Ciceribacter thiooxidans: one gene and its partner. The protein of the gene in region 1 binds, or shares a complex with, the protein of each later gene. Links are inferred from orthologs where the notes say so. Each region holds a gene or a part of one and is shown in the gene's direction. Other genes may lie near its edges. The genes, in order: accB and accD.

What was found.
Region 2: the proteins of accB (region 1) and accD are in contact, whole or in part, in a solved structure (PDB 8UXZ), measured with the Escherichia coli proteins. The link is inferred for Ciceribacter thiooxidans from one-to-one orthologs.

What each region holds. Positions count from the first base shown.
Region 1 is NZ_CP059896.1:1,984,846-1,992,058, forward strand. Bases 1,434-4,422 are described here. They hold accB (acetyl-CoA carboxylase biotin carboxyl carrier protein), read left to right. Parts: upstream 1,434-2,685; coding sequence 2,686-3,159; downstream 3,160-4,422. Other genes in these bases: H4I97_RS09550 (DsbA family protein), read left to right, coding at 1,434-2,096; aroQ (type II 3-dehydroquinate dehydratase), read left to right, coding at 2,227-2,664; accC (acetyl-CoA carboxylase biotin carboxylase subunit), read left to right, coding at 3,165-4,422. Outside these bases: H4I97_RS09545 (pyridoxal phosphate-dependent aminotransferase), read right to left, coding at 1-1,134; more of H4I97_RS09550, read left to right, coding at 1,335-1,433; more of accC, read left to right, coding at 4,423-4,514; aat (leucyl/phenylalanyl-tRNA--protein transferase), read left to right, coding at 4,524-5,141; H4I97_RS09580 (NADH:ubiquinone oxidoreductase subunit NDUFA12), read right to left, coding at 6,175-6,573; H4I97_RS09585 (GNAT family N-acetyltransferase), read right to left, coding at 6,679-7,146. UniProt on the Escherichia coli protein: This protein is a component of the acetyl coenzyme A carboxylase complex; first, biotin carboxylase catalyzes the carboxylation of the carrier protein and then the transcarboxylase transfers the carboxyl group to form malonyl-CoA.
Region 2 is NZ_CP059896.1:3,494,920-3,502,115, reverse strand. What follows is about bases 4,225-7,196. They hold accD (acetyl-CoA carboxylase, carboxyltransferase subunit beta), read left to right. Parts: upstream 4,225-5,266; coding sequence 5,267-6,127; downstream 6,128-7,196. Other genes in these bases: H4I97_RS17300 (bifunctional folylpolyglutamate synthase/dihydrofolate synthase), read left to right, coding at 6,200-7,196; trpA (tryptophan synthase subunit alpha), read left to right, coding at 4,389-5,228; trpB (tryptophan synthase subunit beta), read left to right, coding at 4,225-4,387. Outside these bases: H4I97_RS17335 (polyhydroxyalkanoate depolymerase), read left to right, coding at 1-1,032; H4I97_RS17330 (DUF2852 domain-containing protein), read left to right, coding at 1,159-1,584; H4I97_RS17325 (M48 family metallopeptidase), read left to right, coding at 1,671-2,423; H4I97_RS17320 (phosphoribosylanthranilate isomerase), read left to right, coding at 2,496-3,170; more of trpB, read left to right, coding at 3,167-4,224.

The sequences.
Region 1 (7,213 bases):
GTCGAGCGCCTCGACCATTTCCGCCATCGTTCCGGCATAGGAAAAGCGCATGGCGCGATGCCCCTCCACCGGATCGAAGTCCAGGCCGGGCGTCGCCGCGACGTCGATCGCCGAGAGCATTTCTCGGGCGAAGGTCATGCTGTCGTTGGTGTGACGGCTGACGTCGACATAAGCGTAGAACGCTCCGTCCATCGGCGACAGCAACGGAAGCCCGAGCCTCGGCAACCGCTCCATGAGATAATCGCGATTGGCACGGCAACTCGCCTTGTAGTGCTCCAGTTCCTCACCGGCCGTGAGCGCCGCCACCGCCGCGATCTGGGAGAGTTCCGGGGCGGAGATGTAGAGGCTTTGCGCCAGGCATTCGAGCGGGCGCACGAGCTCCGGCGGAACCACCATCCAGCCGATGCGCCAACCGGTCATGCAGTAGTATTTCGAGAAGGAGTTGATGATCACCGAGCGGTCGCCGATCTCCAGCGCGCTCGCCTCGTCGCCGGAGAAGGTCAGGCCGTGGTAGATCTCGTCGGAGATCAGGTTGATCCCCTCGCCCTCGCAATAGCGCGCGAGCTCTGCAAGCTGCGCCTTGCCCGTCACCGTTCCGGTCGGATTGGCGGGGCTGGCGAGCAGAACGCCCTTCAGCCGGAGCCCGGCTTCGCGCTGCGCCTCTTCGAGGCTCTCGGGTGTCAGGGTGAAGTGCGTTGCGGCGTTGACCGGCACCTCGACGACCGTCAACCCGAGCGCCTTGAGGATATTGCGATAGGCCGGGTATCCGGGTCTGGCGATCGCCACGGCGTCGCCCGCATCGAAGAGGCCGAGAAAGGCGAGATTGAAGGCCGCCGACGAGCCCGTCGTGACGATGACCCGTTCGGCGTCGACGGTAACCCCGTGTCGCTGCTGGTAGTAGTCGGCGAGCGCCTGGCGCAATTCTCCGGTGCCGAGCGCGTCCGTGTAGCCGATCCGGCCATGTTCGAGCGCGGCCCGCGCCGCCGCAAGCGCCGCCTGTGGGGCCGGGTGTCCGGGCTGGCCGACCGCCATGGAAATGACCGGCTGCCCCGCCTGCCGGCGCCGAGTGGCTTCGGCCAGCACATCCATGGCGTGAAACGGTTCGACGGCACTGCGTTTGGAAATGGTGACCACTGTCAATTCTCTCGCTTCTGCTGGGGCGCCTGACATTTGCCGTATTATTGCTGTGTTCACAATGGCGAGATTGGCGCGGAGGGGCCATTTTTCGACCTTCCATTCCGCGTTCCAGACACTACATTGATCCCGAATCCAATCGGTTCCGGCGGAGCCAGCCGGCTGTCGGCTACCTGCCGGCGACCCTTACGAGGAATGACATGCCCCTGACGTTCAAACATCTCGCCGTTGCGGCTCTCGCTCTCCTGCCCGCAGCACTGCCGACAACGGTGAATGCGCTCGACGACCAGCAGAAGAAAGAATTCGGCGAGTTCATCAAGGAATACCTGATCGCGAACCCCGAGATCATGCTCGACGTGCAAGACGCGCTCGAAAAGAAGCAGCAGGAGGCACGTCAGCAGCAGGCCTCGGCCGCGGTCGAAACCAACAAGGAAGCGCTCTTTGCCTCGAAGTACGATCTCTCTCTCGGCAATCCGCAGGGCGACATCACGATCGTCGAGTTCTTCGACTACAATTGTGGCTACTGCAAGCGCGCCCTTTCCGACATGGACAGCATCATCGCCGGCGACAAGAACGTTCGCTTCGTGCTGAAGGAATTCCCGATCCTCGGGCCGGATTCAGAAGCCGCGCACAAGGTCTCGGACGCCTTCCGGAAGATCGCGCCGGAAAAATACGGCGAGTTCCACCGCGCGCTGCTCGGCGGCGAGGGCCGCGCCAATGAGGCGCGCGCGCTCGAAGTCGCCGCCTCGCTCGGTGTCGAAGAGGCCGATATCCGCAAGAAGATGGCCGAGAGCCCGAACGACGAATCCGTCCACGAGGCCTATCAGCTCGCCACCAGCCTCGGCATCACCGGCACCCCCTCCTACATCGTCGGCAATGAAGCCGTATTCGGGGCCATCGGCTCGAAGGCGATCGAAGAGAAGGTCGCGAACGTCCGCAGCTGCGGCCGCACCGCCTGCTGAGTGCCGGAGAAGCGTCTCAACCCCTCTCTCCCCCGCAAAGTCGGGGGAACTCAGGCGTCTGGCCCGCAGGGGGCTTTCCCTTGCGGGCCTCTCAGTCTATAGGAGGCGCTTGAAGAGAGACGGACCCCTCATGAGCAAAACGATCTTTGTGCTGAACGGCCCCAATCTGAATATGCTCGGCAAGCGCGAGCCCGGAATCTATGGCGGCAAGACCCTCGTCGATATCGAGGCCGACTGCAAGGAAGCGGGTGACGCGCTCGGCTTCCATGTCGACTTCCGCCAGAGCAATCACGAGGGCAAGCTCGTCGACTGGCTGCATGAGGCCAATGACGTCGCGGTCGGCGTTGCGATCAATCCCGGCGCCTACGGACACACCTCCATTGCCATGCACGACGCGATCCGCGCGATTTCCGTTCCGGTCGTCGAAGTGCACATATCCAATATCCACGCGCGGGAAGAATTCCGCCACAAGTCGATGATCGCACCGGCCGCCAAGGGCATGATCTGCGGCTTCGGCCCCCACAGCTACATCCTGGCGCTGCATGCGCTGAAAAACATCACGCAATAACAAGAATATAGGACCTCACCCATGGCTGAAAAGAAATCGGGAATCGATCAGGCGCTGATCCGTGACCTCGCGAACATCCTCAACGAGACCGATCTGACCGAGATCGAAGTCGAACAGGACGACCTGAGAATCCGCGTCTCGCGCTCCGGTCCGCAGATGGTCGCCATGCAGCAGGCCCCGGCCTACCAGTTTCCCGCGGCCGCCCCTGCCCCGGTTGCCGCCGCTGCTCCGGCAGCCGCTGCCGAGCCGGCACGCAATCTCTCGAATGCGGTCACCGCCCCGATGGTCGGCACCGCCTATCTCTCCCCCGCCCCGGGCGCTCGTCCCTTTGTCGAGGTCGGTTCGATCGTCAAGGAAGGTCAGACGGTTCTCATCATCGAAGCGATGAAGACGATGAACCAGATCCCGGCCCCGCGTTCCGGCAAGGTCGTGGAAATTCTGATCGAGGACGCCCGGCCCGTCGAGTACGGCGAGCCCATGCTGATCATCGAGTGAGGCCCATGAGCGGTATTTCGAAGATCCTGATTGCCAATCGCGGCGAAATCGCCCTTCGCGTCCTGCGCGCCTGCAAGGAGCTCGGCATCGCCACGGTGGCCGTTCACTCGACGGCGGATGCCGACGCGATGCATGTCCGGCTCGCCGACGAGAGCGTCTGCATCGGCCCGCCGCCGTCGCGCGAAAGCTACCTCAACATCCACCAGATCGTCGCTGCCTGCGAGATTACCGGCGCCGACGCCGTCCATCCGGGCTACGGTTTCCTTTCGGAAAACGCCAAGTTCGCCGATATCCTCGATGCGCACGGCATCACCTTCATCGGGCCGACGGCAGAGCACATCCGCCTGATGGGCGACAAGATCACCGCCAAGCTGACGGCGATGGATCTCGGCATTCCCGTCGTTCCGGGTTCCGACGGCGAGGTGACGGAAGACAACCTGATGGCCACCGCGCACCGCATCGGCTTTCCGGTTCTCATCAAGGCGACGGCAGGCGGCGGTGGCCGCGGCATGAAGGTGGCCAAGACCGAGGAAGACCTCGAGGAAGCCTTCAACACCGCCCGGACCGAAGCGGCAGCCGCTTTCGGCAATCCGGCCGTCTACATGGAAAAGTACCTCGGCAAGCCGCGGCACATCGAGATCCAGGTCCTCGGCGACGGTGAAGGCAACGCCATCCACCTCGGCGAGCGCGACTGCTCGCTGCAGCGGCGCCACCAGAAGGTCTGGGAAGAGGCCAACTCTCCGGCGCTCAACGTCGAACAGCGCATGAAGATCGGCCAGATCTGCGCCGACGCCATGATGAAGATGAAGTACCGCGGCGCCGGCACGATCGAGTTCCTCTACGAGAACGGCGAATTCTACTTCATCGAAATGAACACCCGTCTGCAGGTGGAGCATCCGATCACCGAAGCGATCACCGGCATCGACCTCGTGCACGAACAGATCCGCATCGCTTCCGGCGCCGGTCTCTCGGTCACGCAGGACGAGGTGACCTTCTCCGGCCACGCCATCGAATGCCGCATCAACGCCGAGGACCCGCGCACCTTCGTGCCCTCCCCCGGCACGATCACGCATTTCCATGCTCCGGGCGGTCTCGGCGTGCGCGTGGATTCGGGCGCGTACCAAGGCTATAAGATCCCGCCCTACTACGACAGCCTGATCGGCAAGCTGATTGTGCACGGGCGCACACGCGTCGAATGCATGATGCGTCTGCGCCGCGTGCTCGATGAATTCGTCATCGACGGCATCAAGACAACCCTGCCGCTGTTCCAGGACCTGATCGCCAATCAGGACATCGCGAACGGCGACTACGACATCCACTGGCTGGAGGATTATCTGGCCAGAACTTCAGCCTGAAGAACGCCGATGGCAGGGCCGCGCAGCAGAGATTACTCGATCACTCCGGAGATCCTGCTGCGTGCCTATTCCATCGGCCTCTTTCCGATGGCGGAATCGGCGGACGACCCGGAAATCTTCTGGGTCGAGCCCGAACTTCGGGGCATCATCCCGCTTGATGCGCTTCACGTCTCGAAGAGTCTTGCCAAGGCAATGCGCCACAAGCCCTTCGACATCCGTTATGATACCGCCTTCGACCTTGTCCTCGACAAATGCGCAGAAGCAGCCGAAGACCGGCCGAGTACCTGGATCAACCAGACAATCAAGGATCTCTACCGCGCGCTTCACCGGATGGGCCATGCCCATAGCGTCGAAGCCTGGGACGGAGACGAACTCGTCGGTGGGCTGTACGGCGTCTCGCTCGGCTCTGCTTTCTTCGGCGAGAGCATGTTTGCCCGGCGCACCAATGCCTCGAAAATCTGTCTTGTCCACCTCGTCGAACGCCTGAGGGAGCGTGGCTTCACGCTGCTCGACACGCAGTTCACGACGGAGCACCTGAAGACCTTCGGCGCGATCGACGTGCCGAAGGACCAGTATGCGCGTCTGTTGGAAAAGGCCGTGGCGGGACCGGACCTCCCCTTCGCCTGACGGAACGAATTCGACGTTTACGCCAGAACGTCAGAACAGCCCGACACTACCCGGCTTCGCTCCGGGAACCTGCGGCAGCGGCTGCCCCTGCGGCATCTCCTCGCCCCCCTGCGGGATGTCGAGCGGCGGCAGCAGGTCGCCCGGTGCATTGTCCGGCACCGGCTGAGGTTCGTCGAGGGGCGGCAAGGCATCGCCCGGGGCGATATCCTGCATCTGTTGAGAATCACCAAGCGGCGGCAGGGAATCGCCGGGAACGTTGTCGGGAATTTCCTGCGGGGCACCGAGCGGCGGAACCGCGTCCTGCTGCTGCTGCGGCGGCTGCAGCACGCCGCTGTTCTGCGGGTCGGGTGGGTTCTCTGCAGGCGCCATGGCACCCTCGCCCACCGGCTGCGACTGCTCGCTTACCGATGCCGGCGTCTGGCTTTCCGAACTTGCGGCCCGCTTCTGCGCCTCGGTGGCCTTCTCTGCCTCCGAGACCGGCACGGGAGCGGGATGAGCGGCGACGACTCCTTCCGGCGCCGGAACGTCCGACGACTGCTTGCAGCCCGTCAGCCACACGTCGTAGATCGCGTGCTCGACGGCATTCAGCGCCGGGCTGTCGGCGAACATCCAGCCGGAAAAGATGCGGCGGATCTTGCGGTCGAGGGTGATCTCATCGACTTCGATGAAGGCGTCGATCTTCTGGGCTTCTGCCTCGTCGCGGGAATAGCAGACCTTCGGCGTCACCTGCAGCGCGCCGAACTGCACGGTCTCGTTGACGTAGACATCAAAGGAGGTGATGCGCCCGGTGATCTTGTCGATGCCGGCGAACTGCGCGACCGGGTTGGCGATACGCTCCGCTCTCGCCGCACTCGCGGCCGAAAGCAGGGAAACGGCGGTCGTCAGCGCAAGGAGAGAGGCCGCGCCAAGCCCGATGCCGTTTCCGAAAAGCTTCATATCTCCAGTCTCCAGCCGTTCTGCCGACGATGCTCCTCCCCGGGAGAAGGCAACGTCCAGCAAAGCGGCTAAACGTCAATTGTGGCCAAAACCGGTGTCAGTTGCCGGGCGTCCAGGCGTCGTAGTCGCCGGTTACGCGCGGACGCTCGCCCGGAACGGCAATCGAACCCTGCGGACGATAGGCGAGCGAGGAACCGGTGTAGTTCGGCCGGTGGGGCTTCTGCCACTCGCGCGCCTTGTAATCCTCCTTGGTCGGAGGAACGTCCGTGCGGTGATGCATCCAGCCGTGCCAGTCCGCCGAAATCTTCGAAGCCTCGGCATAACCGTTGTAGATGACCCAGCGGCGCGGGAGACCAAAGGAGGTCATGCCGCCTTCGTAATAGACATTGCCGAACTCGTCTTCGCCGACGCGCTTGCCATTGCGCCAGGTGAAGAAGCGCGTGCCCATTGTCTGGCCGTTCCACCAGGTGAAAAGTTGCAACAGAAGCTGCTTCATGTCTCGTCCTTCGGCTCCGACGCCCGAACGGCGCTCGGGTTCAACAGTTCCCCGCTTATGCCGCCTTGGGGGCCGATTGTCCAGTGTTTCGCGGGCCGTCAACCGTCATTTCAGCTTGAACTTGAAGCCGATGTGACTGGCCTCGAAACCGAGCCGTCCGTAGAAGCGGTGGGCATCCGTGCGCTTCGCATTGGAGGTGAGTTGCACCTGACGCAGCCCCTGCCGCCTCGCCTCGTCAAGACAGAAGCGGATCATTGCCTCGCCGACGCCCTGCCCGCGGCAATCCGCCCGCGTATGCACCGCCTCGACGATCATCGAGGAGCCGCCGCGGCCGGTCAGGGTCGTGGTGATCAGGGTCTGAAAGGTCCCGACCACCTCCCCGCCTTTCACGGCCACATAAAGCGTTTCGTTCGGGGATTGATCGATGAGGCGGAATGCCGCCCGATAGTCCGGCAGTGCTGAAGGGTCCGTGGTGTCGCCGTGGCCGCCGAGCGAATCGTTTGCGAACATCGCGACGATCGCCGGCACGTCGCCTTGGCCGGCCTTCCGGATGGTGACAGACTCAGTTTCCATATATGGTCCTTCGCGAGCGGGAGCACCCGCAAATCAGGGGAACTGGGGGAAGACTTACATGATCTGT
Region 2 (7,196 bases), 1.5 Mb from region 1 along the record:
AGCAGACCTTTCTGCAATCTCATCCATTTCGATCGCCAGCTGCCCGCCGGTCATTCCGATCCCAAGATCGTTCTCGTCGCTCCAATGTCCGGACATTATGCTACGCTCCTGCGCGGCACCGTGGAGGCGCTCCTTCCGGGAGCAGATGTTTATATTACAGACTGGATCGACGCGCGGATGGTTCCGGTCACCGACGGAGCCTTTGATCTCGACGACTATATCGACTACGTGATCGACATTCTGCACTACCTCGGGCCCGATACCCACGTTGTTGCGGTGTGCCAACCCTCGGTTCCCGTTCTGGCCGCGGTTGCGGTCATGGAAGCGAATGGCGATCCTCTTGCTCCGGCCACCATGACGCTTATGGGTGGTCCCATCGACACGCGGATCAATCCCACCGCGGTCAACGAGCTGGCAAAGAACAGGCCGCTCGAATGGTTCAGAGACAATGTCATCATGAATGTCCCATGGCCGCAGCCGGGCTTCATGCGTGCCGTCTATCCGGGCTTCCTGCAGCTCTCCGGCTTCATGTCGATGAACCTCGACAGGCATATGATCGCGCACAAGGATTTCTTTGTGAACCTGGTCAAGAACGACGGCGACTCTGCCGAGAAGCACCGTGATTTCTATGATGAGTATCTGGCCGTCATGGACCTGACAGCCGAATTCTATCTGCAGACCGTAGAGACCGTATTTATTCGGCATGCTCTGCCGACAGGGGAGATGACGCATCGTGGCAAGCCGGTGAATACAACGGCTATCCGCAATGTGGCGCTCCTTACCGTGGAGGGCGAGAACGACGACATATCCGGCGTCGGTCAGACGCGAGCAGCCCAATCGCTTTGCCCGAACATCCCGGAAGCTAAGCGAATGCATTATCTGCAGCCGGATGTCGGCCACTATGGTGTCTTCAATGGTTCGCGGTTCCGCAAGGAAATAGCCCCCCGCATCCTTGCCTTTGCGAACGAACACGCACGGGGAAAGAAGCAATCCGCCGTCAAGGGCGTGATCAAAGGTGGTCGTTCGGCCTGACCGAACGAACGACGCGACGGGCGGTAGGCCTAGTTTTGGCAGATTATCCTTGAAGCGGGCACGGCTCCTTCCCACATCGTTGTCAGCGGGCAGCATGTCGCGTCCGCGAAACGAGGATCATCGACAATGAACCAGTCTGCATTGCTTCGTCCGGATTGGACGCCGGCGACCGTTGCGCTCATGGTGCTCGGTTTCATCGTATTTTGGCCTTTGGGCCTTGCCATGCTTGCCTACATTCTGTTCGGCGACCGTTTTCGGAATTTCAAACGCGAGGCGAATATGACGGTCGACGGCATGTTCGGCCGTTGCCGCCACGGTCGCTATCGCGGGCCGCATTTCACGTCCGGCAATGTTGCTTTCGACGATTGGCGAAAGGCAGAGCTTGAGCGGTTGGAGGCTGAACGGCGCAAGCTCGACGAAATGCGGGAAGAATTCGACGCTTATCTGCGGGAGCTGAGGCGGGCAAAGGACCAGGAGGAGTTCAACCGCTTCATGAAGGACCGCGAAGCGGCGAAACGTCCCGGCGAAGGGCCTGTTCAACCGGCGACGTAAACATCTGCTGCATCATGACCGGGGCCGGCATCCGTGGATGCCGGTTTTTTCGCGTCCCGATGGCGAATCGGATACAAACAAGACCTATGTTTCAGCTCCTGAAGAAATCGACGCGACCGAAGGCGGTGCCGCAGCAGCGGGTGCTGCAGGTCAACGGTCGAGAGATGCCGCTGACAATCCGGCAAAATCCGCGCGCCACAAGAATTACCCTGAGGATCGAGCCAGGCGGTCGAGCCTTGAAGATGACAGTGCCGCGCGGCTTGCATCATTGGGAAGTCGATGAGTTCCTCGAACGCCATCAAGGTTGGTTGACGACGCGTCTGGCGCGTTACGGCTCGGAAAAGACGCTCCGACATGACGCCGAGATAGCCATCCGCGGTGTGCCTCACCGGATCATACATACGGGTCTTCTACGAGGCATTACGGAAACCATCGTGATCGACGGTCAATCCTTTCTGAGGGTGAGCGGCATGGAGGAACATATCGGTCGCCGGATAGCGACCTTTCTCAAGAAGGAAGCGCGTCGGGATCTGGAGAAGCTCGTGGCCACGCATGCCTCGCGCGTCAGGCGGCCCGTTCGTTCGCTGACGATGAAGGATACGCGCAGCCGCTGGGGCTCTTGTTCATGGGACGGCAATCTGAGCTTCTCCTGGCGTATCGTCATGGCTCCGCCGAACGTCATTGATTATCTCGCAGCCCACGAGGTCGCCCACTTGCGGGAGATGAACCACAGCGCCGCTTTCTGGGCCCTCTGCGGAGAGCTGTGCCCGGCGATGGACGAGGCGAAGGCTTGGCTGAAGCGGCACGGTGCGCAGCTGCACGCCATCGACTTTGGCTAGTATGGGCAAGGGCGAGCGGCGATTGTCGCAATTTGGCTCGACTCTTTTGTGTTTTCGTGCGACTTCGCTGCCATGATGCCGGATATCAAGATCTGCGGATTGAAAACGTCGGAGGCGGTCGACCGCGCGGTTGAACGCGGCGCGACTCATGTCGGTTTCATTTTTTTCGAGAAGAGTCCACGCAACATCGAACCTGAGATCGCCGGTGCGCTGGCTGATCGCGTGCGCGGACGCAGTAAGATCGTCGCAGTGACGGTCGATGCCGATACCGATGAGCTCGATGAAATCGTGGATTTGCTGAAGCCTGATATCCTCCAGCTGCACGGGAAGGAGAGCCCGGAACGTCTTCTCATGCTGAAGGCGCTTTACGGGCTTCCCATCATGAAAGCGTTTTCGATCCGGGAACCGGATGATCTGAAAAGGATCGAGCCGTATATCGGTATAGCCGATCGGTTTCTCTTCGATGCAAAGGCGCCGAGCGGCTCGGAATTGCCTGGTGGCAATGGCGTTCCTTTTGATTGGCGTGTGCTGCGCACGCTTGACGGCAGCGTCGAGTATATGCTTTCCGGCGGCCTCAATAAGGACAACGTAGCGGAGGCCCTGCGCGAGACAGGTGCCGGCGGTATCGACGTCTCCTCAGGTGTTGAGCGCGCGCCTGGTGTGAAGGACATCGCGATGATCGACGAGTTTTTTGCGGCAGTGAAACGCGCCTCTGCGCTTGAGCCGGTTTCAGGGAGCACGAAGTGAACCAGACACTATCACCGAATTCCTATCGTGAAGGTCCGGATGAAGATGGACGTTTCGGTATCTACGGCGGTCGCTTCGTGGCCGAGACCCTGATGCCGTTGATCCTTGATCTGCAGGCAGAGTGGGAAAAGGCTAAGAACGATCCGGAATTTCAGGCCGAGCTCGCCGGGCTTGGCGCCCACTACATTGGACGGCCAAGCCCGCTTTATTTCGCGGAACGCCTGACCGAGCACCTCGGCGGCGCGAAGATCTATTTCAAGCGCGAGGAACTCAACCATACCGGCTCGCACAAGATCAACAACTGCATTGGCCAGATTCTCCTCGCCAAGCGTATGGGCAAGAAACGCATCATCGCCGAAACCGGTGCCGGCCAACATGGCGTCGCCTCGGCTACCGTCGCCGCGCGGTTCGGTTTTCCCTGCGTGGTCTACATGGGCGCGACTGATGTTGAGCGCCAGGCGCCGAATGTCTTCCGCATGAAGCTGCTGGGTGCAGAGGTCAAACCGGTGACCTCGGGACATGGTACTCTCAAGGATGCCATGAACGAGGCGCTTCGGGACTGGGTCACGAACGTCGAGGACACCTATTACCTGATCGGCACCGCAGCGGGTCCGCATCCCTATCCGGAGATGGTTCGGGACTTCCAGTCGGTGATCGGCAAGGAAGCGCGCGAGCAAATTCTGGACGCAGAGGGCAAGCTTCCCGATCTCGTTATCGCTGCCGTCGGCGGTGGTTCGAACGCGATTGGCATCTTCCATCCGTTCCTTGATGATGCTGACGTCAAGATCGTCGGGGTCGAGGCAGGCGGAAAGGGGCTTTCCGGTGATGAGCATTGTGCGTCGATTACCGCGGGTTCCCCGGGTGTCCTGCATGGCAACCGGACTTATCTTCTCCAGGATACCGACGGCCAGATCAAGGAAGGGCACTCCATTTCCGCAGGTCTCGACTATCCGGGCATCGGGCCGGAACATGCCTGGCTGAACGATACCGGCCGCGCCGAGTATGTCCCGATCATGGATGGAGAGGCACTCGAAGCCTTCCAGCTGCTGACGAAACTTGAGGGGATCATTCCGGCCCTTGAGCCGTCGCACGCCGTTGCCGAGGTTATCAAGCGGGCGCCGACGATGCGCAAGGATCAGGTGATCCTGCTCAATCTCTCCGGTCGCGGTGACAAGGATATCTTCACCGTCGGCAAGATCCTCGGCATGGAGCTCTGAAATGACCGCACGTATGGATAAGAAGTTTGCCGAGCTGAAGGCGGAAGGCCGGCCGGCGCTGATCACCTACTTCATGGGCGGCGACCCTGACTTCGAGACTTCGCTTGCAATCATGAAGGCTTTGCCAGAGGCCGGTGCCGACGTGATCGAGCTCGGCATGCCATTTTCCGACCCGATGGCGGATGGCCCTGCGATCCAGATGGCAGGCCAGCGGGCACTGAAGTCCGGACAGACATTGAAGAAGACGCTTCAGTTGGCGCGTGATTTCCGGAAGGGAAATCAGCACACGCCGATCGTCATGATGGGTTACTACAACCCTATCTATGTATTCGGAGTCGAGAAGTTCCTCGACGAGGCGCTGGAGGCGGGCATTGACGGCCTCATCGTCGTAGACCTGCCGCCGGAAATGGATGACGAGCTTTGCATCCCTGCTCGCAGGAAAGACATCAACTTCATCCGCCTGGCGACACCGACAACGGATGACCGACGCCTTCCGACAGTACTGAGGAACACGTCGGGCTTCGTGTACTATGTATCCATGACGGGCATCACCGGCTCCGCCTTGCCGGATCCGTCCAAGGTGGCTGCAGCCGTCAATCGCATCAAGGCGCATACCGACTTGCCGATTTGCGTCGGCTTTGGTGTCAAGACGGCTGAACATGCGCGTCTGATCGGCGCCAATGCCGATGGTGTTGTGGTTGGCACCGCGATCGTGAATCAGGTCGCGTTGAGCCTCAACAAGGACGGAACAGCGAGTGCGGATACCGTGCAGGCCGTCGCGACCCTGGTGCAGGGGCTGGCGACCGGTGTCCGGGCCGCCCGGCTTGCCGCAGCAGAATAACACCCCATATCGGTGACATCAGTCAGGAGTTTAGTGACGTGAACTGGATTACCAACTACGTGCGGCCGCGCATCAATTCCATGCTCGGCCGCCGTGAGGTTCCGGAAAACCTCTGGATCAAATGCCCCGAAACCGGCGAGATGGTCTTTCACAAAGACCTCGAAGAGAACAAGTGGGTGATCCCGTCGTCCGGCTATCACATGAAGATGCCGGCGAAAGCGCGGCTCCTCGACCTCTTCGACAACGGAGCCTACGAGGCTTTGCCGCAGCCGAAGGTCGCACAGGATCCGCTGAAATTTCGCGACTCAAAAAAATACACAGATCGCCTGAAAGACAGCCGCTTGAAGACGGAGCAGGAAGACACGATCCTCGCTGGTCTCGGAACGGTCGAAGGCGTTAAGCTCGTAGCCGTTGTCCATGAATTCAACTTCATGGGTGGCTCGCTCGGAATTGCTGCCGGCGAGGCCATCGTGAAGGCGTTCGAGCGTGCTGTTGCCGAGAAATGCCCGCTCGTCATGTTCCCTGCTTCCGGCGGGGCGCGAATGCAGGAAGGTATTCTTTCGCTCATGCAGCTCCCGCGAACGACTGTTGCTGTGGAAATGCTGAAAGAAGCCGGACTTCCCTACATCGTCGTCCTGACCAATCCCACCACCGGTGGCGTGACGGCGTCCTATGCGATGCTGGGTGACCTCCATATCGCCGAGCCAGGCGCCGAGATCTGCTTTGCCGGCAAGCGTGTGATCGAACAGACGATTCGCGAGAAGCTGCCGGAAGGCTTCCAGACCTCTGAGTACCTGCTCGAACACGGCATGGTAGACATGGTCGCCAAGAGGCACGATATCCCGGCCCTTCTTGCCCGGCTGCTCCGCATGATGATGAGGCAACCGATGGCTGCCTGACGTTCCGCTTTCGAGAGGAAAAGGCAGCTCACCCCGAACTCTCTCCGGCAAGCCCGGAGTGCGGAATCCGTTATGAACAAGCCTGCATTCAGTGAGGCAGAGCACGAGATCGACAAGCTCATGGGATTGCATCCCAAGGGATTCGATCTCTCTCTTAGCCGCATCCGCCGTCTGCTCGAAGTGCTCGGCAATCCTCATCTGCGGATGCCGCCGGTGATCCATGTTGCCGGCACCAACGGTAAGGGCTCGGTCACGGCATTCTGCCGCGCGATCCTCGAGGCTGGCGGGCTCAGTGTCCACGTCCATACCTCACCGCATCTCGTCCGCTGGCATGAACGCTATCGCATCGGTCAGAAAGGTGGCAGAGGAGAGTTGGTTGACGATACGGTGTTCGCAGATGCGCTCCGTCGGGTTGCGGAAGCAAACGGCGGGCAAGCGATCACTGTTTTTGAGATTCTGACGGCCGTCACATTCATTCTGTTTTCGGAGCATCCGGCGGATGTCGCGATCGTAGAGGTCGGCCTGGGTGGTCGTTTCGATGCGACCAATGTCATCGAACATCCTGCCGTGTCGGTGATCATGCCGATATCGCTGGATCACCAATCCTATCTCGGTGATCGGGTCGAACTGATCGCGGCGGAGAAGGCAGGTATCATGAAACGTGGTTGTCCGGTTGTGATCGGGCATCAGGAATATGACGACGCCCGCGACGTTCTTATATCAACGGCGGAGCGCATCGGCTGTCCGGTTTCGATCTACGGGCAGGATTTCCTCGCCTATGAGGAGCAAGGGCGCCTGATCTATCAGGACGAATTCGGTCTCTCGGACCTGCCGTTGCCACGATTGCCTGGGCGTCATCAATACGCTAACGCAGCGGCGGCGATCCGTGCGGTGAAGGCGGCAGGCTTCGACGTAACAGAGGCAATGGCCGAGAAAGCAATGACATCGGTTGAATGGCCGGGCCGCTTGCAGCGGCTTGTTGCAGGTACGCTTTTGGCTCACGCGCCGACTGGCGCCGAAATATGGGTCGACGGCGGCCATAATCCCGGCGCAGGTGAGGTCATCGCGG